4 regions of the Methylotenera sp. L2L1 genome follow, and region 2 is predicted to be linked to each of the others. Evidence: predicted binding sites of a transcription regulator. Region 2 holds the regulator's gene; each other region holds the start of a gene.
The links. Region 2 encodes sigma-54, which starts transcription at its own class of promoters, with help from an activator protein. Its sites were predicted from a motif close to TGGCACNNTTCCTGCT; they were not measured.

Region 1 (5,187 bases), 400 kb from region 2:
ATCGACTCAAGTTCTCCTTTGTTGCCGGTGGCAGTATTGGTTTTGGTTTTAGGTGCAGACATCACGTCTCAGTGGCTAAGGTTTATCAATCCGCTATTCTACCAAATCTTAAGACAAATCTAAGGACAAAACTTGTTTTAAAAAGATTTGAATGTCGATAATTTCCTGATCGCAAAGTGAGTGTGCCATGTTGTACTCACGCCAATTGACGGAATATCGACAGTTTTGTAGTAAATCACGCGACTTTGCTGCTGTTTCTAATGGGATGATGTCATCAAAAATGCCGTGCGCTATGAGAATTGGCGTGTCAGTGTTAGCGGTACTTGCTTCTTTACTTAATAGCGCATGCAGCGGTAAGTAGGTAGAAAGTGCCAGTACACCAGCCAACTTTTGAGGGTAGCGCAACGCTGTATGTAATGCAATTGCACCACCTTGTGAAAATCCTGCAAGTAAAATCCGCTCGGATGGAACTCCCCTGTTAATTTCATTTATAATCAAAGAGTTGATGTATTCTTGACTGGCTTTGATTCCAGCCTCATCTTCGTGTGTAATGGGGATGTGGCCATAGATATCGTACCAAGCTGGCATGATATATCCATTATTCCTGGTCACCGCCATTTCGGGTGCATGTGGCAATATAAAGCGTACATGGCTAAATGATGGATTTTCTAAAAGACGCTGAGCAATTGGTTCAAAATCATATCCATCAGCACCAAGCCCATGTAGCCAAATGATGCTGGCATTGATTTTGCTGTTATTTGAAGTATGGAGGCTTAGCTCAAGTGGTTGCTGGTAAGTCATAGTGGTTGGGCAGTTTTGAATGTGTTGTGACAATCGTGACATTGTACTCAAAACAGCCTGAACGTGGCTTCATCTGTGAGTAAAAATGATAACAGTTTAATTAAGGCGAATGTCTAAATGACACAACTCAAAGTGCTTGGCTGTAGTGGTGGTATAGGTGGTGAATACCGCACAACATCACTGTTGCTGGATCAAGATGTATTGATTGATGCTGGCTCTGGTGTTGGTGATTTGTCGATGGATGAATTGCTTAACATCAGCCATATATTCGTAACGCATTCACATTTGGATCATATTGCATTTATTCCACTATTGTTAGATACCGTCATGGGGATTCGCACTGAGCCCATCACGGTGTATGCCACAAATGAAACGCTGGATATTCTGAAAGAACATATCTTTAATTGGAAAATATGGCCAGATTTTAATGCTATACCTAATAGTGATACGCCTTTTTTACGTTATCAAGAGATAAAGCTTGGGCAAAAAATCTCACTTGGTAAACGCGCGATCACTGCAGTACCTGTGCACCATGTAGTGCCTGCGGTTGGTTATCATATTGAAGGCGCGCTTCATAGTTTGGTTTATACTGGCGACACAACGATTTGTGATGCGCTATGGCGCGAAGTAAACAAGATAAATCAGCTTAAATATCTGATTGTGGAGACTGCTTTCAGCAACAGTGAGTTAGAACTGGCAATCCTATCTAAGCATCTGTGTCCTTCGATGCTGTTAGAAGAGCTAGCCAAGTTAAGTGTAGCTCACCGAACTGGGGAGCTTGAAGTGTATATTACACACTTAAAACCAGGCGAAGATGCGCATATCATGCGAGAAATAGCTGAAGTAGATGTTGGTTTGTCTATTGCGGCACTACATCGACATCAAATTTTTGAATTATAGCTTGAGGCTTTAACACTAAATTATTTAGCTTTATAAAGCTAACAATGCCGTCATCCTCGCATACGACTTCACTGGGGCTTTAGCACCTAGTGAATCGGAGTGCCTGTGGTGCGAAAGCAAGGATGAGGATCTATTTATAGTCCTATAAATAATGACAACCATAGCTATATTATATTTGTTGATTACCTTTGTTGGAATTTGAGCCATATTTCGGTTCTTGCAAAGATTTCAACTTGATTGAGTAAACTATAGCTACTACAGGCCAAGCGTTATTAATGACCTTGGGGGTAAAAAATAATGGCTAAAAAGACATATCACCTTAACTATTTAGATACTGACGCTTAACATGACAACAGCAGCACTCACCATATTAAACACTATTGAACCAATTGCTAAGCTTTCTGAAGGCCGTAAGCAGGAGCTTGCTGACTTGTGTTTTGTAGAAAAGGTAAGCAAGGGCGTTAACCCTTTGCGCATGAATGTAACGCATGCAAAACAGGCAGTCTATTTAATTAAAGGTGACCTTGAATTAAGATTCGCCAAAAATAGCAAGGTACTGCTACGTGGAGATGCACCTGCGGCCAAACATCCTATTAATAGCGATCAAAACCTAGTTGATTGCATCGCGATTACCGATGTGGAAATTTTGCGAATAGATAACGATTTGCTCGACATCATGATGACATGGGACCAATTATCCACTGATGAAGAAGCCCTTAAGAATCTACATCACAAGTCAGGTGATAAAGAACCCAATAGAACCCCAGTTGAGTGGATGCGAGACACAGGAGTGTTTAGCGTGGCTAAATTGCAATCAGGCGTGTTTAGTAAAGTGCCCGTTGCTAATATAGAAGCTATGTTTCAGCGTATGGAGCGCATCAGTACCGTTGCCGGCCAAGTGGTTATTCAGCAGGGTGCAGTGGGTGATTACTATTATTTAATCGAGCATGGCTCGTTACTTGTTAGCCGGGCTGATGGTGTAAATGCGCCGTCCATATTGGTTGCAGAATTGAAAGAGGGAGATGCGTTTGGAGAAGAAGCGTTGGTCTCTGATAATAAACGTAATGCCACAGTTACCATGAAAACCGATGGGCAATTGTTGCGGCTTAATAAGCATGATTTTGTAGCGCTACTTAAAGAGCCGATGCTTACGCAAGTAAGCAGAGAAGTTGCCGAAGCTAAGGTTGCAGATGGCGCTGTATGGGTAGATGTACGATTGCCTTCGGAGTATCAATATGAGCATATTGAAGGCGCCGTTAATTTACCTTTAAAAGAAATTAGGCAAATGATGTCAGGTTTAGATCGTGCTAAGCCTTATATTGTGTATTGCCAAACTGGGCGACGTAGTTCTGCGGCTGCATTTATTTTAGTGCAGAATGGATTTGATGCAGTTGTACTTAAGTGTCATAAATAAAAAAAGAGACTTTAAAAAGTCTCTTTTTTAAATTAATCACAAACGGTTTGGTCGTTGTGTTACGTCACTAAAGTCTAGTTTTCTACGCAAACACCTGTATCCACTTCACACAAAGCGCCTGCAGTGCCACGAGCACCCGCTGCAAATGTTAGTTGAGTGCCTGCTGGAGGAACTGTATTTGCTACAACACCACCCGCATCACCACAAGCTGACGGCACTACAACAGGAACTAAATCTGGAGCATTGTTAGCAATTGCAGCTGCTACGCCACGAGCTACGCCTGTTGCCTCAGCCAAACATGCTGCGTTAGCAGATCTTTCTGTATAAGCTCTGTACTGTGGTAATGCAACTGCAGCCAAAATACCGATAATTGCAACTACAATCATCAATTCAATCAAGGTAAAACCTTTTTGTACTTGTTTCATTTTAATTTCCTTTATTAAAAATTTAAGTGTTTTCACACTATGTCTTAAATGGTAGTGCTTAGTTTTTAACAAGCAACTGTTGTGCCAGAATTTAAAATCGAGTGTTTTTTACTGAAAAAATGCAATGTTCTGTACGATCGCTTTGAACTTATCTTTAAATTTTAAACCTTTGTATGAGCCTGCCAAAGTGATTATTTGCTACCAAATCATCTATCTTCCGTCATTCCCACGAAAGTGGGAATCTATTTTAATCAATCACTTAAATGGATTCCCACTTTCGTGGGAATGACGATGATAGCGATGTTGATGGGAAGTATCACTAAAGCAAAGGTCTCAATGTGTATGGGTTAGGTGCAGTTTTTTAGTAATATCTTAATGATAGCTTGTTAACAAAAAACGGAGCTATTAGCTCCGTTTTTTTAATCCATTGACAATTTTTTGTATTTTCTACCGCTCAAACTGTCAAAAAAGGTCACGTAGCCATTGCATGAGTGACCAATTTGTAGAGGCTTTGCTTTGAGAGCCTTCGCGGTCACCTACTTTGATGATTCAGCAGCCTTCTTTAAACCAGCTAAACCTGCGTCATAAATACCGTTGATTGCATTTAATGCAGTTTCGTCATCTTGACCAGCTGGGATTGGTGGGTTTAGTTTGTATAAACGGTAGAAGCGGCCAACCCATTGTACGGTTGATTCACCAGCATTTGCGCCTTTTTTAACTACGATATAAGCGTTGTAGTCTGTTAACGGCAAGCCGCTTGAAACGATTTCGTAGCGAACTTTCATATCTGCATCATCTGCACTACGTAGTTTCTCAAGAATTGTGCCGCCATCTTTGAGTGTTAGTGTTCTAAATGTGTCTTCGCCTTTTTTCTCTAACTTGGTGTTAGTCACCGCAGGGTGCCATTTTTGCATGTTGCCAAAATCTTTTACTAATGCCCATACTTTAGCTGGCTCAGCTTTGATGGTGATAGATTTGTCAACTTTTAGTGGTGATGGACCGTGTGCTGATGCTGATACAGAAACCAAGCTTGTAGTTAAGCCAAGTGCGATTAACGCTAGAATTTTTTTCATTCACTTTTCTCCAAAAATCTCAGTAATGAGAGGGATTGTTCAAAAACAACACTACATTATAAAGTAGAAACAGAACTTATGAGAACCCGAATCTTCAATTGTAAGGTGGTTTGTGCTGTATTAACGATGTGAACTTGGCTTGGTTGACACTATGCACGATTCGTTTTGGAGGTTACGGATGAGTTGATAGCCGAGTTGATTAGTTTTAAATAAAAAGTGTGCCACATGTGTGATTGATGTAATCCGTATAGTGTCATCTATTTATGTCATTAATAATTTAATAAAAGTAAAGTATACTTTACTTTTATTGGTATCTTAGCTATAGTAAAAGACATGGATATTTTAACAATTGGTACAATTATCAAAAAAGCGAGAGTGGCGTGTGGTCTGAGCCAAAAGGCCTTGGCTGAGGCCTCGCATGTCTCTCGTGTGACAATTGTGAATCTGGAGAAAGGTAAAGTTGGCGACATAGGTGCTATCAAACTTTCTGAAATTGCGGAAACTCTAGGCACACCCATGTTCTCGACAGGGGAAAAAATGGATTTTGTTAAGATAACACTTAGCAACATCAATA
Region 2 (5,187 bases):
CTGCACATCAATGCTCTTTGATTTAAGTTGGTCAATATGTACCGGCAGGGTTTCAATGGCAATACTACGGCTATCAATACTAATGGCAATGCGCTTATGGTCAGCATCTAAATGATCGGCAATCGTGGCCAACATGGTAGCCGGTAAGTTGTCGATACAGTAATAGCCGCTATCTTCAAGCGCACGTAATGCAATGCTCTTTCCTGATCCAGAAAGACCGGTGACAATAATCAGTTGTTTCATGGATTCGATGAGCCCTAGTAGAAAAGTTACTTGTGTTGCTTCATTGCGCGCTGCTGACGTTGCATCAACTGCTTTGTCGCATTCACGCCACGCAACAGCAACATATGGTTACGCACGGCAACCTCGACCAACACAGCAATATTTCGCCCGGCAGCAATCGGAATATGTACCTTGGTCACTTTTAATCCAAGCACTTCTTCATGCTGCGTTTTAATACTTAGTCGGTCTAACATCTGCAAAGTTTGCAGATCCGCCTTCTCTAACTGAATAATTAAATCCAGCGGCTTAGTAGGTTTAACCGCGTTATCACCAAATAAGGCGCGTATATTTAAAATACCCAAACCGCGGACTTCTAAAAAGTCTTCTAATAACGGGGGACAGCGCCCCTCTATGCGTTCAGGCGATATCCTGAAAAAATCTACAATATCATCGGCAATCAGTCGGTGTCCGCGTGAAATCAGCTCTAACGCAAGCTCACTCTTACCGATAGCGGCTTCGCCTTTAAGTAACACGCCAAAACCCTGTACTTCCATAAACACGCCATGCACACTAATAGTCTCAGCCATCGCCTGCGCCAAGAAGTGACTCAGGATATCCATAAGCTCTGGGCTGCGTAAGGTAGAGGTAAATAATGGAACGTTGTGCTGATCGGCCGCAGCCAACAGTATATCAAGCACTTTCTCACCGTTCGCAACAATAACGGCTGCTAAATCGGTAGAAAATAGATTATTGATTGCACGCTCTGCGTCAGCAGTGGGCAAATTGGTAATATAGTCCATCTCAGCACAGCCTAACACCTGCACTCGATTCGGATGTACAAAGTTAAGATGGCCTATCAGTGCCAAGGATGGTTTAGTAACTGTTTCGCTAGTGAGAGTATTTGACCCGCCGTTGAGTCCTGCAACCCAACTTAATTTGAGTTTACGGCGGGTTTGTTTGAATAGCTCAGCGACGTTGAATTGAGCCATATTTAAGGTAACAAAAAGAATTAAATACTAAAAAACTCAGTCAATGTTTTGATGCTTAACTGCACCATTCGCTTTGTGATGATTTGTATTTTTCTCTTTATGTTTCACCACTTGACGGTCCAGCTTGTCGGTCAACATATCGATTGCACTATACATATTTTCATCTTGGCATTCTGCGTGTAAATCATTACCAGGCACATGCAGTGTAGCTTCAACCTTTTGAGCCAGCTTTTCGACACTCATGGTCACCTTGACATCGATCACATGATCAAAGTGATTACTGATTTTAGTTAATTTGCTAGTGACATAGTCACGTAAAGCGGGCGTAATTTCTAAATGATGACCTGTTAATTGTAAATTCATGACTTGCTCCTTTTGAAAATATTCCGCAAATATTAATTGTCAGAGATTCGTGATTAAGACTTACAGAACAATTTCAGTTTACAACTTTTCATTGGGTCTGTGGCAAGGAATTCAACAATTTTTTACGTAGATTTAAACAATTCAGTTATAACGATTTTCTTAAGCTCGCAGGTGCTATATTCATTGACTCACGATACTTAGCAATTGTGCGTCGTGCGACCACAATGCCCTGCTTTGCCAGCAAATCTGTAATCTGATTATCGGAGTAAGGCTTCTTGGGGTTTTCTTGGTCAACCAACTGCTTAATCAATGCGCGAATAGCCGTTGCCGAACAAGTACCGCCGCTATCTGTCGCAACAGAACTACCGAAAAAGTACTTAAGCTCAAAAATACCACGAGGTGTCAGCATATATTTATTAGTCGTCACACGTGAAATGGTCGACTCGTGCAAATCAAGCTCGTCGGCAATCTCCCTTAACACCAGCGGACGCATAGCGACTTCACCGTACTCCAAGAAATTGCGCTGCCTATCCACAATCGCTTGTGACACTCGCAGAATGGTAGAAAACCGTTGCTGGATATTTTTAATCATCCACTTGGCTTCCTGCATCTGGCTTTGCAAATACTGGCTAGAACTATCACGATTACGCTTTAAGATGCCAGCATACAGCTGGTTGATTTTCAATTTAGGAATCACGCTGTCATTCAAACTGGCGATCCAGATACCTTTTACTTTTTTGACAATCACTTCATGCTGTATGTAGTGTTCTGAGCCTATATGACTAAACGCACTGCCAGGACGCGGGTTTAAACTGGTGATTAATTGCTGCACCTGCTTTAAGGTTGCTTCATCACAGCCCAACTCTTTACGCAGTTTTACAAAATCACGCGAGGCCAACACCGGTAGATAATGCTTTGCCACTAAATTAGCTAAGGCTAAATGTGGCGTAAATTTTGGCAGCACTTCTAACTGCAAAAGTAAACACTCACTTAGGTTGCGCGCACCGACACCTGCAGGGTCTAAATGCTGCACATGGCGCAATGCAGTTTGCAGCTCCATCGCATCAATTTCCAGCTCTTCTGGCATCAGTTCAGCGATTTCTTCTAATGACTGCTCCAAATATCCATCATCATTGATGCTATCAACCAACATTAATGCAAGCGACTGGTCACGCTCCGACAGCGGCATTAGCTTTAATTGAGAGAGCAAATGCTCACGCAAACTCGTCTGCAAGGTTTCTTGTGGTTTAAAATCGCTGTCATCGTCCGCCGGCATGGTGTTTTCATCCCAACGGCTACCATTTGAAAACTCATCGAACTCATCACCGAACTCGGCCGAGAAAGTATCCGCGTACTCTGAGTTTGACACTTCAAACTCAGAAGGCTCGACCGGCTCAGCAGGGCTTGATACAGTAGAATCCAAGCCAGAAAACTCATGGCCTGAATCTAAATAATCAGCATCAAAACCATCCACTTCAGGCTTATCTACATCCGTCACAACCTCAGCGCTTTGCGCACTCAAATCTGCGCCATCAGCCACTGACTCAACTTCATTGCCGTACTCATCTTCAGTGTCATCGCCCCGCTCCAGCAAAGGATTGGTTTGCATCAACACATCAATTTCTTGATTTAACTCCAATGTTGAAAGCTGCAACAGACGAATCGCCTGCTGCAACTGTGGCGTCAGTGATAGATTCTGTGAAAACTTAAGCTGTAAACCTTGCTTCATAGGCGGAAATCTTTACCTAAATACACTTCTCTTACACTTTCATTCGCAACGATTTCACTTGGAACACCTGAGGCGAACACATGCCCTTGATTCACAATATAAGCGCGATCGCAAATACCTAGTGTTTCACGCACATTATGATCAGTAATCAACACACCGATATTGCGAGAACTTAAGAAGCGGATAATTTGCTGAATATCAATCACAGCAATGGGATCAATACCGGCAAATGGTTCATCTAACAAAATAAAGCTAGGATCAGATGCCAAACAGCGAGCAATCTCTACACGACGGCGCTCACCGCCAGACAAGCTCACCGCGGCACTGTCACGTATATGCGTAATATGCAATTCTTCTAGCAGAGACTCCAAACGCTCAGACATTTCTTCTTCTGAGATATCCTGTAACTGCAAAATTGCTAAAATATTTTCGGTGACCGTTAACTTGCGAAAGATTGAAGCTTCCTGCGGCAAGTAGGACAAGCCCATTCTGGCGCGCATGTGAATCGGCATACGGCTCAAATCTGCACCATCTAGTGCAATTCTACCTGCATCCAAGGCGACCAACCCAACAATCATATAAAAACTGGTTGTTTTACCGGCACCATTAGGCCCTAACAAGCCGACCACTTCACCACTTTTAATCGTTAAAGAAATGTCTTGCACCACAGTACGTGCACTATAAGATTTACGTAAATTTTCTACAATCAGTTCGCTCATCATTGCCCACTTATCATGCAGTTATTATTTTGAAAATTATTGAGCATTGCTAGTATTTTTACTGACTTCCGCTGCACTTTTGCTAACTTCCAAAGTGCGGCTGAATCTTGCATCTTTAGCACTAGGAATCGAGCCGTTACCGCTAGAAGCATCTGGCTTCGCTTTAGTGGATGGAACTTCAGGTTTAATCTCGACTGGCGCTTTTTTATTTTTAGGTTGAATCACAGCACGTACACGCCCCGTACCAGAAGTCGCATTCTGTGAACCTCCGCCAATTACCTCAGCATACTCAGCATTGGCATCGTACATAATATAATCACCATGCACGACGTCTTCGCCACGCTTCACCCACGCTTTTGTATACAACTGCACTTTATCCATGCGTCCGTCATATTCAATCCGCTGCGCACTGCCTTGAATGTACTCATTTTTACCCTCAAGTTTTTGTCTAAACGTCGTCGGGTTACCTAAGGAAGTGCTATGCTGAAAGCCCTCTTTATCTTCACGCACAATCAATTTATCTGCATGAATCTCCAGCGTACCCTGCGTGAGAATCACATTGCCCGCATATGTACTAATTTGCTTTGCATCATCCACTTTCATTGTATCGGCTTCTAGATCAATCGGTTTGTCGCGGTCCGCTGCCTCTGCCCATACCCGGCCATTCAGGCTTAACAATAAAACCCCACATAACAATAGATTCGATAATGTATTTACTTTAATCATGAAAAACTGCCTATTCATAGCGTCTCCGAATGCGCGCATTGTTATCTGGTTTATCTCGTTGAGCATCGGCAGTTGGCTTAGCTGCCTTTACTTGCTGATTGTTCTTTTGATTTGATGTCTTGTGACTTGATGTCATGGATTTTTTTGCTTTTGCGGCAGGACGCTCATAATGTGCACGCACTTTATGCAACAACGTCACTGTTTGCTGCTTTTTCTCATAAATCAGCCCCGTTGCGTAAATGACCGTACCTGGCGCCTGTTTAATCACCACAGGGCGATCTGTCGTCGCATATTCTTCATTAGGTAAAATTTTAAGGTAATCCGTCTCTACCGTCAGTTCACCCTTATCACCGAAAGCTTCTCGCATCACCAGCACCTTACCAAACACCTCAATTTGCTCACCATCGCTGGAAACATTACCCGTATCACCTTCCAGCTT
Region 3 (5,187 bases), 980 kb from region 2:
TATCACTGCGCGCGTTGCCCTTAAAACAGCACGCCCAAGAGATTTATCTGGCCTAGCCGTGAGCCTGCAGCAGTTGCCTTTGTTGCAAGCACAACTTAATCAGCAATCGGCTAGTTTATTGCAGACCTTGGCTAGCAACCTAACACCGCCAGCTACGGTATTAAACTTGCTCATCACTGCTATTAAAGCGGAGCCTAGTGTCGTGCTCCGTGAGGGCAGTGTGATCGCGGATGGCTATGATGCGGAGCTGGATGAGCTGCGTGCGATACAAACCAATCATGGTGAGTTCTTATTACGATTTGAAGCGGCAGAAAAAGAGCGGACTGGTATTAGCAACCTCAAGGTGGAATATAACAGCGTACATGGTTTCTATATTGAAATGAGCCGCACGCAGGCAGAGAGTGCACCTGCAGAATATAGACGCCGCCAAACCCTTAAGAATGTAGAGCGGTTTATTACCCCTGAACTCAAAGCGTTTGAAGATAAAGTGCTCAGTGCGAATGATCGCGCTTTAGCCCGTGAAAAAATGCTATACGAGCAAGTGTTAGTTGAACTTGGCCAATTTATTTCTGCACTACAAACCAATGCAGGGGCTGTGGCTAGTTTAGACGTGCTGTGTTGTTTTACTGAGCGCGCCATCAGTTTAAATTATGTCGCGCCTACATTTACAACAGAGGCTGGGTTAGAGGTCGTGAACGGCCGTCACCCTGTTGTTGAGCAGATTTCTATGCAATCATCAGGGCAGCCTTTTATTGCCAATGATGTGTCGCTTAACCCTTATCGTCAACTGTTGCTGATTACAGGGCCGAATATGGGTGGTAAATCGACCTTTATGCGGCAAACCGCATTGATTGTGTTGCTGGCATATTGTGGCTGTTATGTGCCGGCGACGAGCGTAAAGATTGGTGAGATTGATCGCATCATGACACGAATTGGTGCATCGGATGACTTAGCGGGTGGACGTTCAACTTTTATGGTGGAAATGACCGAAACCGCCAATATCCTGCACAACGCTACCGATAAGAGCCTAGTGCTGTTGGATGAAATTGGACGTGGAACCTCTACGTTTGACGGTTTAAGCTTAGCTTGGGCAGTTGCCAAACAGTTGTTAGAGAAAAACCGCGCTTATACTTTGTTTGCTACGCATTACTTTGAGCTGACGCGTATTGTGGATGAGTTTAAATATGCCGCCAATGTGCATTTAGATGCGGTTGAGCATGGTAACAACATTGTCTTTATGCACAAAGTTGAAGAGGGTGCGGCTAACCAAAGTTACGGTCTGCAAGTGGCGCAACTTGCAGGGATTCCTAAGCCCGTTATTAGTGCAGCAAAAAGAAAATTAGCGCAATTAGAGCTAAATCAGGTAGTTAATCAAGATGCAACGGCAGTGCCGCAAGTCGATATGTTCATGATGAATGAGCAAGTCGAGGACATTCCATTACACCCAGTGCTCACTGAATTAGAATCACTGCAAGTGGATGATCTCACGCCTAAGCAGGCTTTAGATATGCTTTACAGGCTAAAGGCGGCTGTCAATCAATTGTAAAAATGCCAGCTCGCGCTTGTCATGGCTAGTTGGCATTTTCAAAGGTATCACCCCATCAATCTTGAAGTGCATCATTAAGTGCGCTTTGTCTGGGTACAACAGTGTGCGTGCGCACCTTATTTGTGCGAACAGCTAGCGCTACCACTGTTCACTTCATGCCATAAAGTACGCTATTCCATATTAAACAAGTGGTTAAGCTATTTTTTAATAGTTGGCACATCTATTGCTTATACTAGTTCAGTCTATCGAGTTAAGCTGCTATGTTAAAAGTAATGATTGTTGATAATAATTTGGAGCGTGTTAAACCACTCAAGCAGTCCTTGCTTGATAACGGTTACGACGTCATCGCCCATTTAAGAGATACCATCAATTTAAATGATGCATGCAGTAAGTTGCAACCAGACGTAGTGGTGATCGATACAGATTCACCTAGTCGCGACACATTGGAGCATATCTGTGTCATGACGATGAATGATCCGCGTCCAGTGATGATGTTTACCCATGATGGCGATAAAGAGCAGATTAAATTAGCAACGCAGGCCGGTGTGTGTGCTTATGTGGTGGGAACTTTACCTAATGAGCGCCTGCAACCAGTGATTGATGCTGCGGTTGCCAGATTTGAAGAATTTAAGAATTTACGTGTTGCCTTGCAAGAGGCAAATACCAAGCTAAGCGAGCGCAAAGTAATTGAACGTGCAAAAGGTTTGATTATGAAACAGCGCAATGTGGATGAAAATGAAGCCTATAGCATGTTAAGAAAGATGGCGATGGAAAAACATACGCGCATCGGTGCTTTGGCAGAACAAATTGTTGAAGCAGCACAGTTGCTACTTTAGCTGATAAGTTAATACCAATTCGGTGGTGGTAGAGTCCAAAAGTCCAATGACGGACTGGTGAGCTAAATCATCCAAGCAGTAAAAAAAGAGCCAATGGTGGCTCAGATCAAGTAATACAAGACAAAGGCGTCTTGATAAGCAATCAACTCTTTAATTTAAGAGCTGGTTCAACTTATCAGACGCCTTTTTTTATGGATTTTTTTTAGATTGTTTGGATTATTTTAGGAGAGCTAAGATGGGCAATGACAATATTAGTAATAAACAAATTAAAGTAGGTCAGCAATCAGATTTGGTGATTGACCCTGCGCGCCGTGACTTTTTTAAAATGAGTGCGATGGGGGCTTTAGGAGCAGCAGCGATGATGGGTTTAGTGCCGAACGGTATCCGTACACAAGCTTACGCAGCAGGTTCAGATGCACCAGAAATCAAAGAAGTGAAAATTGGTTTTATTCCATTAACAGATTGCGCGCCGATTATCGTGGCTGCGGAAATGGGTTTTGATAAGAAATACGGTATCAAAATCACGCCTTCAAAAGAAGCATCTTGGGCTGCAGTGCGTGACAAGGTTTCTAACGGTGAGTTGCATGCAGCACATATTCTGTACGGTATGGTATATGGCGTGCAACTAGGCATCGGTGGTCAGCAAAAAGACATGGCTGTGTTAATGGGTTTAAACCATAACGGTCAAGGTATTACGCTTTCTAACCAACTTAAAGATAAAGGTGTTAAAGACGGTAAAACACTAAAACGTTTAATTGATAACGAAAACCGTGACTATACCTTTGCACAAACATTCCCAACCGGTACGCACGCAATGTGGCTTAACTATTGGCTTGCTGCAAACGGCATTAATCCAGTCAAAGATGTCAAAAATATTGTAGTACCTCCACCGCAAATGGTCGCCAATATGCGTATTGGTAACATGGATGGATACTGTGTTGGTGAGCCTTGGAACGCTAGGGCGATTTTCGACAAAGTAGGTTTCACTGTCGCTACAACGCAAGATATCTGGGCAGACCATCCTGAAAAAGTATTGGGTGCAACTGCTGAGTTCGTAGATAAAAACCCAAATACAGCACGTGCCATGATGATGGCGATTCTTGATGCATGTCGTTACATTGATGCAGCTGAAAATCGTGCGAAAGTGGCTAAGCTGATTTCAGGTAAAGCTTACGTGAATGCGCCAGAACAAGTAATTGCAGGACGCTTTGTGGGTGATTACGACAATGGTAATGGCAAGGTGTGGAAAGACCCTAATTACATGAAGTTCTTTGATGATGGCAAAGTGAACTATCCGTTCTTATCAGATGGCATGTGGTTCTTAACACAGCATAAACGTTGGGGCTTACTCAAATCTGACCCTGACTACTTAGGTGTGGCAACTAAGATCAACCAAGTAAAACTTTATTCTGAAGCCGCATCGCAATTAGGTGTCGCTGTGCCAAAAAGCACAATGCGTAGCAGTAAATTGATGGATGGCACTGTGTGGGATGGCTCAAATCCAGCCGCTTATGCTGCATCGTTCAAAATTAAAGTGTAAGCCATGATGCATCGCACAAATAGAGTTGCGCCTTAAGGAGTTGAAATGACAACAAATACTGTAAATAAAATAATGCCTACCGCTAAATATTTCTCTTTAAGCAGTTCACGTAATTTAAATACGCAGGCTTATCGTTTTTTTAGATGGGTGCTACCGCCAATTTTTGGGTTGTTCTTGCTAGTGATGATTTGGTCATTGATTGCAGAGCATAGACAAGAGTTGCCAGGACCAATTAAAACTTGGGCCTCAGCGGTTGAATTGTTTAGTGATCCGTTTTATGACCATGGCATCAATGACAAAGGGGTGGGTTGGAATATCCTGGCATCATTGGAGCGCGTTGGTTTGGGTTTTGGTTTAGCTGCGCTGATTGGAATCCCGCTTGGTTTTGTCATTGGTCGTTTTGAGTTTGTGGCAAGAATGACTGCACCAGTGATTAGCTTGTTGCGGCCAGTCTCGCCACTTGCATGGTTGCCAATTGGGTTGCTGGTGTTTAAAGCAGCAAATCCTGCAGCGATTTGGGTAATCTTTATTTCGGCAGTATGGCCTATGATTATCAACACGGCAGTCGGCGTGAGTAAAGTGCCACAAGACTATATGAACGTGGCAAAAGTGTTGAACTTAAGTGAATGGAAGATCGTTACCAAAATACTGTTTCCGTTTGTGCTGCCTTACATGATGACCGGTGTGCGCCTTTCTATCGGTGTTGCATGGTTGGTGATTGTGGCGGCTGAAATGCTAACAGGTGGCGTTGGTATCGGTTTCTGGGTGTGGGATGAGTGGAATAACTTGAATGTTGAGCACATCATCATCGCAATTTTCGTCGTAGGGATTGTTGGTTTGTTGCTTGAGTTAATCCTCACGCAAATCGCTAAACGATTTAGCTACGAATAACCCACTTAAATATCCTTTAGGAACGATCATGGAAAAAGCAAACGCTGACAAATATGTACAACTAGAGCAAGTGGATATGACCTTTCATACCAAAAAAGGGACATTCAATGCGCTTAAGGGTATTAATCTAAATATTAGAGAAGGCGAGTTCATTTCAATTATTGGGCACTCTGGTTGCGGTAAGTCTACAGTGCTGAATTTAATCGCAGGCTTGTTGCAGCCTTCAGAGGGCTTGTTGTTCTGCGCAGGCCGTGAAATTGCGGGGCCAGGTCCTGAACGTGCAGTCGTGTTTCAAAACCACTCTTTATTGCCATGGCTAACTTGTTATGAAAACGTGTATCTCGCAGTAGAGCGCGTATTTAGCACCGAGACCA
Region 4 (5,187 bases), 370 kb from region 2:
TCTGGATGGCTCACTGAACAGCCGTAACCATGTCGGTGGTACTGCGCCATCGCAGGTAAAAGCTGCTATCGCAAGAGCAAGAAAGTTACTTGAAAATCAGTAGGTGATATTTCTGTAGGCATATTTTTAGTGATATTTGCTTTGTATGCCCGTAGTTGATTGTTGGTTTTACTTAAAGCGAATCATGCTTAAAGTTAAGTCATGCTTAGAGTAAATCATGTAAGTTGAACTGTCGCTGTATGGCCTCAGCTTCAACTGCATTGGTTGCTTGAGACAGTAGCTTATCCGCCTTCACTGGGCCATAGTATTCACATAGTGCAATGTAGTTTAGATTAATGAGCTTCTGTAAGGTGGTTAATTCAAAATTACACGGGAACACTGTATTTCTGTTAATAAACCAGTCTTTGAGCTTGCGAGACTGCTCACTACTTAGTTTTAGGTGCGTTAAGTTTCTTAATATAAAGTCTATGATACTTTTCTCTGTGGCTTCGTCAACGGTCGTCCATAATGCGCTAGAAAGTGCGACAAATACTGAGTTTTTAGCATCCAGCACGACAGTGCTATCGTCTTTATCATCAGCCAGTGTCTGTTTGCCAACTTGAGAGCCAGGGTCGCTTAAGAGTAAGGCTTCGGGTGATTCGAGTGCAGTGATGAGCGCTCTTAAAATTTGCGTGCGTATTCTCCTTAATGCATCTGTGGTGCAGCAGCGTGTAACGAAGCTTGCTAAGGCATATGGCGGCTTCAATGAAAACTCGGTTTCCCACATGCCTAACGCCTGTGCCATCTCAGTAGCGTTCAAAAATGGTTTTAGGCCGGTGTAAATAGCACGGCGTCTTAATGTTAAATTCATGTCCATGCTTATAATTTCTGTAGGTGTTTTAGATTTTCAGCTTTATAAGCTGCATCGGGAGTAAATTCTGGGTATGCAACTTCACCGTGCTCGGTAATATCTAAACCACGTTGCTCATGCATAGTGCTAACACGTAAGCCAACGGTTACTTTAATTAAGCCATACATGATGAGTGCTGCAAAAAATACCCAAATAAAAGTAGCACTAATGCCAATCAGCTGCACAATGACTTGATCGCTGTTGAACATATTGCCTTTTAAAAACATACCGGCAGCTAACGTGCCCCATACGCCAGCAAAGCCATGTACTGAGATTGCGCCTACCACATCGTCAATTCTGAGCTTCTCTAGCAAGATGACACCTATCACAGAGATAATGCCGCCTATGAGGCCTGTCAGTACCGCATAGGGAACATCCATGGTGGCGCAACCTGCTGTAATGGCTACTAGCCCAGCGATGCTGCCGTTGACCGTGTTGCTAATCAAGATAGGCTTGCGCATCATGGCGCTAATGAGCACTGCGCCAACCGCGCCAGCTGCCCCAGATAGTTGCGTGTTAAGCACTATCAGCCCAATATTAGTGCTTACTGCCAATGTGCTGCCGGCATTAAAACCAAACCAGCCAAACCATAAGATAAAACCACCAAGACCAATCATGCCAATATTATGGCCAGGAATGCTATGTATCTTTCCGCTCTCGCTAAAGCGGCCTAAGCGAGGACCTAATAAAACAACGCCGGCTAGCGCACACCAACCACCTAGCGAGTGCACAACGGTTGACCCCGCAAAATCGATAAACCCCATTTGCTTTAACCAGCCTTGATCATTCCAGATCCAGCTACCCAATACAGGGTAAATGACGGCCGTAATGCCAGCTGCCCCAAGTAAATAGGCGAGGTAGTTAGTACGTTCGGCCATGGCGCCACTGACGATGGTGGCGGCGGTGGAGGCAAACATAATGTTAAAAAACAACAGGGTGAACTCCCAGTCATCTCCATAGCCTAACGCAAAGTGATCTGTGCCAAACCAGCCGGTAGTGTTACTGCCAAACATGAGCCCATAACCAACTAGCCAAAATATTAAAGAGCCTACACATAGGTCCATGTAGTTCTTCATCATGATATTGACAGTATTTTTAGAACGCGACATCCCGGTTTCTAGCATGGCAAACCCTGCCTGCATTAAAAATACCAGTGCGCCGGTTAATACAACCCAAGTGCTATTGATGGCGATTGTGGAGATGGTTTCATTGGCGAATGCGCTGGGTGAAATCAGTAAACCTAGGGCGAAGGTGGATGTAACTAAACAAAGATTTCTTTGCATAAAAGACCTATGAGATTAGCGAGGGTATTTGTTCTTGTTTGGATAGTTAGCAATATGCATGCCATTATTTAAGTGTAGTTTTGACAGGATAAGTAAGTGCAGCTTAGTGCGGTGGTGCACTTTGTTATTTTTAAGATTATTTTTTGAACAACTGAGCATCATCGTTGGTCTTTAAAGAATTAAATCATTTAATAAGAAGCGTGAAATAACAAGATGAATAAACTTTTACAGATTATCTACATCAGCCGTTCTACATTTAACTCTACTGACTCAACCAACAGAATTGAGCCAAACGTCGCAAGAATTCTGGCAAAGTCCAGAATAAATAACCGTAAGAATGGTTTGGTGGGTGTTTTATATTTTGGAGATGGTGTGTTCTTTCAATGTCTTGAGGGTGACGAGGAGGCAATCAATGTGCTAATGGATAAATTAGCGGCTGATTCACGACATCAAGATTTAAAAGTCATTTCTAGAAAATACATCAATCAACTCTCTTTTGCCGATTGGGCAATGAAGTTTGCACCGATAGATGCCAAGATAACGCGATTTATTAAGGAAAACGGGTTTGATCGGTTTAATCCTTATTTGTTTTCAGATGTAATTGTCAGCAAGTTTCTGAATGAATTATTTGATGCGAATGACCCGTCAACTTCCTTAGGCGAGTCATTGCTACCAAATGGTGGTGAGGGCGTAGCAGTGCAGTATTATGATAAAGGAAGAGCTAACTTAGCATTGATATGCTCTGCATTAGCGTTGGTGATTTCTGTATTGTCATTTTTGGCTACAAAGAACTTAATTTAGTACTTTACGCTCATCTTTAATTTGAGGTTAATCTGTAAAGGTTGGCGGATTTACATTCGGATGAGTGGATAGTTGCTTAGGATATTTTTAGACTAATCATCTAAAAACAGTTGTAATAGCTCGTTTAAATAGCGTTGACCTAGCAGCGTTGGTTTGATGTAGCCATCTTGAATAATCAGCAGTTTTTTAGCTTGCGCTTGTTTAATCGCTGGTTCCAGCGTCATGATGTTCAGGCCAGTGTGTTGCTGAAACAAATTCAGCGGTACGCCGTCAACGAGTCTGAGCGCGTTCATCATAAATTCAAAGCCTAGCGCATCTTGGCTAATGACAGACTCACGCTCCACTGCATTACCTTGAAGCGCTTGTTCCATGTAGGCCTTAGGGTGTTTGGGGCGAGTTTCTCTGGTGATTTTATCGTGGTAGCTTAATTTGCTGTGAGCGCCTGCACCGATGCCTAGATAGTCGCCAAACTGCCAGTAATTTAGATTGTGCCTAGCTTGGCTACCTTTTTTTGCAAAGGCGGATGTTTCGTAATGCTCATAGCCATGTTGTGCTAATAAGTTTTCAATCTCAATCTGCATTTCAGCGCTGGTGTCATCATCCGGCAGGTTCGGTGGCGTATGATAAAACGGCGTATTAGGCTCTAGTGTTAAATGATAAAAAGAAAGGTGGTCGGGGTTAAGCGCGACAGCCTGTTTTACATCAGCTAAAGCATCTTGCAAGGACTGGTTTGGTAAGCCATACATGATATCCAAATTAACGCGTTCAAAGGTAGCAAGTCCTAGCTGCGCGGCATGAATCGCTTGTTTGTCATCATGAATCCGCCCCAATGCTTTTAAATAATCAGCATTAAAGCTTTGTATGCCTAACGATAGCCGATTAACACCAGCTTGTTTATAACCCGCGAAGTTGGCAATATCTACTGTGCCAGGGTTAGCTTCTAGCGTGATTTCAGCGTCATAGTCCAAAGGTGTCAATGCGCGTACTTGGCTTAAAATGGTATCAATCGCCTCAGCTGAGAATAAGCTTGGTGTGCCGCCACCAAAGAATATGCTTTTGATTTTTCTGCCCCACACTTTTGGTGTGGCAAGCTCTAAGTCTTTGATAAGTGCTTCAACATAGGTACTTTCTGGAAGTTCGCCGTTTTTATGACGACTTTCATGTGAGTTAAAGTCACAATAAGGACATTTCTGCACGCACCAAGGGATATGGATGTATAAAGAGAGCGGTGGCGGGTTACTTAAGCCAGAAAGCGTGGCGGCACCCGCAAGTGGCGCGACGGTATTAATTAATTGAGGCTTGAACTCGCTAGCCGCTTTAATTTCAATAATCTTTTTAATGGAAAATCACCTTGAATGGAAACTTCTCTAAATAGAAGTTTCTCTTAAGTACAGCATTACTTTTTATAAGGGTTGATGAGCGCATCGACTAATTGATGTAGTGCATCACGCATTTGCTGCTCGGATACTTCCATCAATAAGCCATCTTCCAGCGCGTCTTGCGCAATCTGCTTGAGTTCATCAAAGTTTTCAGTCATCACTTTTACTTTTTCAGTGCATGAGACAACGCTATTATCATCCCGCACCCATTTAGGCCATGCTTGTTCCGGCTTAGTCATGACTGAGCCTTTCCAGCTTTTGTAGCAGTTTCACCATGGCGTGGCCACGGTGACTAATACGGCTTTTAATGTCTAAAGGTAGTTCTGCCACAGTTTTATCAGTCTTTGCATCTAAAAACAAAGGGTCGTAACCAAAGCCGTCCGTACCACGCAACTCATTGAGTATCTCGCCTATCCATTGGCCTTCTGCAATGATAGGCTCTGGGTCATGCTCGTGACGTACCAGTACCATCACACAGTAAAAATGCGCATGGCGATTGGTTTCGCCTTGTAATGCATCTAGTAATTTCAGGTTATTACGTGCGTCTTGGCTAAGCGTAGAAAGCGCGTCTGCTTCTGCGTATCTGGCTGAACGCACGCCTGGTATGCCGAGTAGTGCGTCCACGCATAGACCAGAATCATCCGCCAACGCTGGTAAGCCAGTATGTTTACTGGCATGTCTAGCTTTGGCTAAGGCATTTTCAATGAAGGTGCAAAATGGCTCCTCACACTCAGGCACATTAAGATTAGATTGCGGAATGATCTCAATCGCTAATGGGCTGAGTAAGTGCTGAATTTCGCGTAACTTGCCTTTGTTGCCAGTAGCAATCACAAGT

Region 1: a site for sigma-54 is predicted at 3,612-3,627, ahead of FG24_RS12910 (pilin). Genes of this name have one in related genera too.
Region 3: a site for sigma-54 is predicted at 1,759-1,774, ahead of FG24_RS07825 (ANTAR domain-containing response regulator). Genes of this name have one in related genera too.
Region 4: a site for sigma-54 is predicted at 2,221-2,236, ahead of FG24_RS04760 (ammonium transporter). Genes of this name have one in related genera too.

What each region holds. Positions count from the first base shown of each region.
Region 1 covers NZ_JQMG01000001.1:251,909-257,095, reverse strand. Annotated here, with positions in the region: gene xseB (exodeoxyribonuclease VII small subunit) at 1-62, opposite strand, end outside; gene FG24_RS01210 (alpha/beta hydrolase) at 109-843, opposite strand; gene FG24_RS01205 (3',5'-cyclic-nucleotide phosphodiesterase) at 919-1,701, shown strand; gene FG24_RS01200 (cyclic nucleotide-binding domain-containing protein) at 2,048-3,115, shown strand; gene FG24_RS12910 (pilin) at 3,190-3,540, opposite strand; gene FG24_RS01190 (SRPBCC family protein) at 4,077-4,613, opposite strand; gene FG24_RS01185 (helix-turn-helix domain-containing protein) at 4,947-5,187, shown strand, end outside.
Region 2 covers NZ_JQMG01000001.1:652,542-657,728, forward strand. Annotated here, with positions in the region: gene rapZ (RNase adapter RapZ) at 1-243, opposite strand, end outside; gene hprK (HPr(Ser) kinase/phosphatase) at 270-1,211, opposite strand; gene hpf (ribosome hibernation-promoting factor, HPF/YfiA family) at 1,248-1,574, opposite strand; gene FG24_RS03135 (RNA polymerase factor sigma-54) at 1,720-3,303, opposite strand; gene lptB (LPS export ABC transporter ATP-binding protein) at 3,300-4,022, opposite strand; gene lptA (lipopolysaccharide transport periplasmic protein LptA) at 4,059-4,748, opposite strand; gene lptC (LPS export ABC transporter periplasmic protein LptC) at 4,759-5,187, opposite strand, start outside.
Region 3 covers NZ_JQMG01000001.1:1,631,764-1,636,950, forward strand. Annotated here, with positions in the region: gene mutS (DNA mismatch repair protein MutS) at 1-1,546, shown strand, start outside; gene FG24_RS07825 (ANTAR domain-containing response regulator) at 1,819-2,382, shown strand; gene FG24_RS07830 (CmpA/NrtA family ABC transporter substrate-binding protein) at 2,618-3,922, shown strand; gene ntrB (nitrate ABC transporter permease) at 3,968-4,813, shown strand; gene FG24_RS07840 (ABC transporter ATP-binding protein) at 4,842-5,187, shown strand, end outside.
Region 4 covers NZ_JQMG01000001.1:1,018,509-1,023,695, forward strand. Annotated here, with positions in the region: gene argH (argininosuccinate lyase) at 1-103, shown strand, start outside; gene FG24_RS04755 (hypothetical protein) at 206-850, opposite strand; gene FG24_RS04760 (ammonium transporter) at 859-2,172, opposite strand; gene FG24_RS04765 (BLUF domain-containing protein) at 2,386-2,973, shown strand; gene hemW (radical SAM family heme chaperone HemW) at 3,066-4,262, opposite strand; gene FG24_RS04775 (hypothetical protein) at 4,370-4,591, opposite strand; gene rdgB (RdgB/HAM1 family non-canonical purine NTP pyrophosphatase) at 4,584-5,187, opposite strand, start outside.